Regions from separate parts of the Exiguobacterium sp. s194 genome, predicted to be linked through region 1. Evidence: riboswitches for the same ligand, from Rfam matches in the RefSeq annotation. Region 1 holds a riboswitch; the other holds the start of a gene.

Region 1 (3,413 bases):
CTTCGGAGAAGCTCCGATTGCCATCAACCAAGTGAAGCAGCTCGTCGACCCGACAGCGCGTCACCCGCAACATTCGACTTCGGTATTCGCCGGGAAATAAAGATGTGGCCCTCATCGCGATGATGAGGGCCATTTTCATTTTCGGATTGTTTGGAGGATGACCCGGTCGACCCAGTCATCGAGTTGGGTAAAGACAAAACCTGCCTTTTTCGCCTCGGCGATTGACATGTAATAGTCGACGTCCGTATCGTACGGCGACGACTCGCCGTCTTTGATGATTTGGACGGGTTTATTTAAGTGATGGCCAATCCGTTCCATGAGCGCCCCAAGTGAGATGATCCCTTCACTCGCCGCATTGAACGGTCCGGACACGTTGGCCCGACCGACCCATTCTAAAAAGGCCGCTGCCTCAAAACTTGAGATAAAGCCCATCTTCGCTTCGGGATGATGCAGGACGACCGGCTCTTCTCGACGGACAGCATCGATATAAAACTTGAGACGGTCCGTATAGTCGTCCGGGCCCAAGACGATTGGCAAACGGACGGTCGCGACCGGGAATGAGGCGCGATGGAAGAAGTAGGACTCGGCTTCCCGCTTCCCTTTACCATAGTCATGTTCGGATTCGAGATGATAGTCGTGGTGGAGCGGATTGAAGTCACTTTCTTTCAAATCGGCACCCGGTGCATAGACGGACATCGTCGACGTGAGCACATATTTGCCGACTTGGTCCATGAAGGCGTCCGAGGCGATTTTCGCTTGATATGGGTTAAAACAAATATTGTCATAGACGACATCATAATGATCGCGCGACAAGTCTTTCATCGTCGCCACCGATTGTCGGTCTCCTTTGATCGAACGGATTCCTTCCGCCTCGGGCACTTGGAGTTGTCCTCGCGTCACAATCGTCACATCATCCCCAGCTTCCGCCAACCGAAGTGCCAATCGCTTTCCGAAATAACGTGACCCGCCGAATATCAATACTTTTCTCATCGTCCCTACCCCTCCTACATAAAAATGACATCTCTTTTCATTTTCCCTTGCATCCTCTCGCCTAATCTTCCACTTCCTTGAATTTTTTTGTTATTCTTATATATATAGAAAAGAAAGAGGCGAGGCCCATGCATCAAATCATGTTAGAAAAAGGATGGACGTGTGAGTTACCGAAGCAATACGCCATCTACCAAAGTTTATCGGATTTCAGCCGCTACTCGGTCCTTGACCAAGAAGAAGAGAGCGTCTGTTCATTCCAAATCACGACCGACACGTGTAAAATCACGGCGTTCCGCCCTTGGCAACATCACATCGAATTGGATGCGACGTCAAAAGTGATTCGCTTGATTTTGATGGAAGAAAACGACTGAACCAAAAAAAGGCCAATCGTCCATATGATTGGCCTTTCGTTTAGCAATCTCCAGGTGTCCCGGCGTTCGACGCCGTCCGGAAACTCGAACCGCATCCGCACGTGGCGATGGCGTTCGGGTTTTTAATCGTAAACCCGCCACCGAGCATCGACTGCTTATAGTCAATCTCGAGGCCATCGACGACGCCATGATCGGCTTCAGCGACGATGACACGGACGCCGTGATGGTCGAACTGGATATCTCGATCCGTCTTGTCTTCATCAAACCCCATCCCGTACGAGAGGCCGGTGCATCCCCCACCTTGTACCTTGATGCGCAAGTACTGATTTTCGGGGTGTTCTGTCTGTTTCATCATATCGATGACTTGTAATGCAGCTGACTCTGTCAAATGAATCATCTGAACTCCTCCTTCATTATCTTAACTTCAAGTCAACTGACTTGAGATTTTGTGAAATATCTTGTATAACTAAACTGTAACAAAAAAAATTAAATCGTTCCATCTTCGGGGCAGGGTGAAATTCCCGACCGGCGGTATTGAAGACATGATCTTCTCAGCCCGTGAGCGAGCAAGGCGTTGCTTGCTGATTTCGTGAGATTCGAAAGCCGACAGTATAGTCTGGATGGGAGAAGATGGCGGCATCCGACCGATATCCGGATGTTTTCTTTGGTGTGGTCTAAACACCGATGAGAACATCTATTTCGTATGCGCGTAAACTCTCCCGATTGTTTGATACAATCGGGTTTTTCTATGCGACGGGTGCCATTCATCAAGGAGCGACAAAAGGAGAGATTTTGATGAAAACAACGCGCAACAAACGATTGACAACACTGGTGACGCTATCGATGCTCGGGGCCATTTCTTTTGTCCTCATGCTCTTTAACTTCCCGCTGCCATTCCTACCACCATTCCTAAAAGTGGACTTTAGTGACATTCCCGCGCTCGTCGCCGGAATCGTGTTCTCCCCACTCGCAGGCGTCGTGGTCGTCGCTCTAAAAAACGTCCTCTACTATGTCTTTAACGGTGGCGGCGTTCCGGTCGGTGAAGTCGCAAACTTCTTTGCAGGTGTCGCTTTCATGTATCCGGTCGCATGGTTCTACCATAAACGTAAAACGAATAAAGCGCTCGCTTCAGGCCTCGTGGCCGGCACAATCACGATGGCACTCAGCTTGGCGATTTTGAACTATTTGCTCATCTTACCAGCATACGCGTTCTTCTTCGGCATGACCGAGATGGCGCAACCGGCAGTCAAAACGGACCTCGTCCTCTATGGCATCTTGCCGTTCAACCTTATTAAAGCGTTGTTGATCAGCGCCTTGTTCGTCCCACTCTTCCTCAAGTTGAAGCCGTGGATCGAACGCCAGCGGATGCAACTTCAAGCGTAACTGACATGCACCTCGATTTCGATCGAGGTGCTTTTTATTTGGATACGTTATGCTTAGGAGAGGATTGGAGAAGATGGATTGAACACGACTGAAGAGGTGACCCTTTTTTTAGAAAATGATGATGAATTGATGCGTCTATTGACGACCGTCGCTTCGCTCAATTTACCCGACTGGTGGATCTGTGCCGGATACGTACGGGCGAAGATATGGGATGACGTGCACGGCTATCCAGTACCGACGCCGACCGAAGATGTCGACGTCATCTACTTTGACCAATCTCACAACGACGAAGCAATCGAAAAAGAGTATGAGGCACAACTATACGCTCTGTTACCAAACGTCCCTTGGTCGGTCAAAAACCAAGCCCGCATGCACCTGGTCAATCAATTGCCACCCTATCAGTCTGCGACCGACGCCTTGACCCACTTCCCCGAGACCGTCACGGCCATCGGTGTCAGCCTCGACAACAGCGGACGGTTGAAGTTGGCTGCCCCTTACGGCATTGACGACATCATTGGACTGAAATTGCGACCGACCCCAGCATTTGCAGACGGATCCCCGCATCACCACATTTATCAAGCGCGGATCCAAAATAAGAATTGGCAAGCCACTTGGCCGAAACTTCAAGAAGTGGACGTGACTCGTCACGGACTGTAGAACCCGACCGCC
Region 2 (3,413 bases), 220 kb from region 1:
TGAAAAAATGGTAACAGTTCTATTACAAATTTAATATTAAATGGGTTCAATTGTAAACAAAAAGTTTTATCGTGGCTAATATGTAATAATCTGTACGAAAAAGTACCCAACTGGCCAATGGGGTCATCACCGTCGCACCAGTTGAGTACTCTTCTATAATAAATTTAATTTTCAGACTAATCAAATGAAAGTTTTGAAAATAACGATTTTTTTTTGAAAGGGTGGTCAGTGAAACGAACGGTCTGCTAAAATAATGGAATTGATGTAAATAAGAAAAGAGGATGTTACGATATGACAATATGGTTATTTTATCTCCTACTCGGCTTGATTCAAGGGTTCACCGAGCCGATTCCAATCTCATCAAGCGGTCACTTGGTCATCTTCCAAGAGCTGTTTGATATCGAGTTACCGGGGCTCTCCTTCGAGATTTTCGTGAACTTTGCCTCGTTGCTCGCCGTGTTAACGATTTATCGGCAGGACGTCGTCCGTCTCGTCGTCAGTCTGTGGACGTTCTTGTTTAAAAAGGACCGCAGTGACGAGACGATGGTCGACGTCAAGTTCATTGGTCTCTTGCTCGTCGCCACGGTCCCAGCCGGTGTGCTCGGCGTCCTGTTCGGCGATTGGATTGGCGAGAAGCTCAGCGGCGTCGCCACGGTCGGTTATACGCTTATCCTGACCGGGGTCGCGCTCTGGTTCATCCGGAATATGCGAGGGAATAAAGGAGACGGCGGCATCACGCTCCGCGACGCCATCTTAATCGGTCTCGCTCAAGCGGTCGCGCTCATCCCAGGGATCAGTCGCTCCGGGGCGACAATCGTCATGGCGATGTTGCTCGGCATCAAACAAGAGTCGGCGCTTCGCTTCTCGTTCTTCCTGTTCATCCCGATCAGTCTCGGGGTGACGATTTTAGAGGGACCGGAGTTGTTCACGAATCCAGAAACACGTGATTTGTTCGGACCGCTCATCTTGGCGTTCATCGCCTCGTATGCGCTCACGGCCATCTCGCTCAAATGGTTCCAGCACATCATGGCGAAAGGCGAGCTCAAATACTTCTCCTTCTATTGCTGGGTTGTCGGACTCCTCGTCGTTTTATTCTTGGCTTGATTTACAAAGCGTTGCTCACACGAGCGGCGCTTTTTTTGCGCATTTCGTTTTGCCATCCATTTATTTTTGCGCTAAAGTGGAGACGTACAAACAAATATTCCTTCGGGGTCGGGTGAAAGTCCCAACCGGCGGTGATGGGCGCGAGCCTTAAGTCCGTGACCCGGTCGCACGTGTGCGAACGGTGGATCTAGTGCGATTCTAGAGCCGACAGTATAGTCTGGATGGGAGAAGGAAACATGACAGGTCCACGCGACCTGTAGTTCGTCGTACGTTTTTCTGTAAAGAAAACGCTTATTTGGCTTGCCCAAATGACGACGGACGACTCCCACCGAGACCTTGAGGATCATTCCTTGAGGTCTTTTTGTTTGTACGAAACAAGGAGGGAGATTATGCAACAGTACATGCAACAAGCCATCCAATTGGCCAAATCCGCCTCTTCGACCGGCGTCAATCCGCGCGTCGGGGCCGTCGTCGTCAAGGACGGTCGGGTCGTCGGGTTCGGCGCCCACTTGAAGGCGGGGGAAGCGCACGCCGAAGTGCACGCCATCCGCATGGCCGGTGCTGCCGCCTATGGCGCCACGATGTATGTCACGCTCGAACCGTGCTCGCATTATGGCAAGACACCGCCGTGTGCCGATTTAGTCGTAGAGTCGGGCATCAAACGGGTCGTCATCGCGATGAGCGACCCGAATCCGCTCGTGTCAGGGCAAGGCATCGCTCGATTGAAAGCGGCCGGGATTGATGTCGAGGTCGGACTGCTCGAGAGTGAGGCACGAACGCTCAACGTGGCGTTCTTGCGCTCGCTCGAGACGAAACGGCCGTATGTCATCTTAAAGACGGCGACGAGCCTTGACGGCAAAGTCGCCCTCGATACCGGTGACAGCAAGTGGGTGACCGGAACCGAAGCGAGACGGGACGTCCATGAACTGCGGGCGTCGGTCGATGCGATTTTGACCGGTGTCGGCACTGTCCTCGCTGATGACCCGGCCCTCACCGTCCGGCTCGACCGCGAGACGACGGAACCGCTCCGGGTCGTGCTAGACCGAGAGTTACGCACGCCGCTGTCAAGTCAGCTCGTCCGGACGGCGAACGATGTGCCGGTGCTACTCTACACGACGTCCGACGATCAAACGAAGCGGGACGCGTTCATCGAGCGCGGCGTCGAACTCGCGGCGTACACGTCGCTCGACGCTGTGCTGCAAGACGTCTACGCACGCGGCATCGGTCGCCTGCTCGTCGAAGCGGGACCGACGCTCGTCACATCACTCTTGGACGGACGGTTCGTCGACGAGTGGGTCATGTACCAGTCACCGCGCGTGTTCGGCGGCAAGGGCGGATTTTACCGTTCGCATCATGACGGTCCGCTCGATGCAATCAATCGGTATGACGTGCAATCGATCGAGACGGTCGGCGCCGACATCAAACTCATCATGCGAGAGGGGGAGTCCGATGTTCACGGGAATCGTTGAAGAAATCGGTAGTGTCAAGGCAGTGAAACGCAACGGTCCGTCCCTCCGGCTCACGCTCGCCGGAAAAATCGTCCTCGAGGACGTGAAGCTCGGTGACAGTATCTCCGTCAACGGCACCTGTCTCACCGTGACGACGTTCGATCGTGACAGCTTCTCGGTCGATGTCATGCCGGAAACGCTGAAGGCGTCGAGTCTCGACGGGGTCCGCCCCGGCACGAACGTTAACTTGGAGCGGGCTATGCCCGCGAACGGACGCTTCGGTGGTCACTTCGTATCGGGTCACGTCGACGGGGTCGGGCGCATCGTCAAAAAACAATCGCTCGCGAACGCGGTCTATGTCGACATCAGCTGTGAGCCATCTCTCCTCCGTTATATCGTCCCGAAAGGTTCGATTTCGGTCGACGGGACGAGCTTGACGGTGTTTGATGTGACGGAACGCGGCTTCACGTTGTCGCTCATCCCGCACACGTACAGTGAGACAGTGCTCGGGATGAAACAGGCTGGGGATGCGGTCAATTTGGAATGTGACATGTTGGCTAAGTATATGGAAAAACTCGTAAGTCAAAAACCGATGACGCTCGAATCGCTGGCGTCACAAGGGTATGGAAAGGCGGGATGGTAATGTTTCACTCGATTAAAGAAGCAGTCGAAGAGTTGAAGATGGGACGTCCCATCATCGTCGTCGACGATGAGGACCGGGAGAACGAAGGGGACTTCGTCGTCCTCGCGGATAAAATGACAGCAGAGACGATGAATTTCCTCATCACGGAAGGCAAAGGGCTCGTCTGCGCTTCTCTCGCTGAAGAAGTGGCCGTCCGGCTCGACTTGCAGCCGATGGTC

Evidence for each region. A riboswitch is a leader RNA that binds a small molecule or an ion and turns the genes downstream of it on or off. The one in region 1 is predicted to bind FMN.
Region 2: linked by a shared signal. The riboswitch ahead of ribD (bifunctional diaminohydroxyphosphoribosylaminopyrimidine deaminase/5-amino-6-(5-phosphoribosylamino)uracil reductase RibD) and the one ahead of KNP85_RS03605 (ECF transporter S component) in region 1 are both predicted to bind FMN.

The regions. Positions count from the first base shown of each region.
Region 1 covers NZ_JACSLT010000002.1:332,274-335,686, reverse strand. The annotation lists gene KNP85_RS03625 (NAD(P)/FAD-dependent oxidoreductase) at 1-100, shown strand, start outside; gene KNP85_RS03620 (Rossmann-fold NAD(P)-binding domain-containing protein) at 136-990, opposite strand; gene KNP85_RS03615 (hypothetical protein) at 1,119-1,361, shown strand; gene KNP85_RS03610 (HesB/IscA family protein) at 1,402-1,758, opposite strand; FMN riboswitch at 1,856-1,997, shown strand; gene KNP85_RS03605 (ECF transporter S component) at 2,157-2,744, shown strand; gene KNP85_RS03600 (nucleotidyltransferase family protein) at 2,823-3,401, shown strand.
Region 2 covers NZ_JACSLT010000002.1:111,450-114,862, forward strand. The annotation lists gene KNP85_RS02450 (undecaprenyl-diphosphate phosphatase) at 292-1,104, shown strand; FMN riboswitch at 1,199-1,341, shown strand; gene ribD (bifunctional diaminohydroxyphosphoribosylaminopyrimidine deaminase/5-amino-6-(5-phosphoribosylamino)uracil reductase RibD) at 1,494-2,573, shown strand; gene ribE (riboflavin synthase) at 2,554-3,195, shown strand; gene KNP85_RS02465 (bifunctional 3,4-dihydroxy-2-butanone-4-phosphate synthase/GTP cyclohydrolase II) at 3,195-3,413, shown strand, end outside.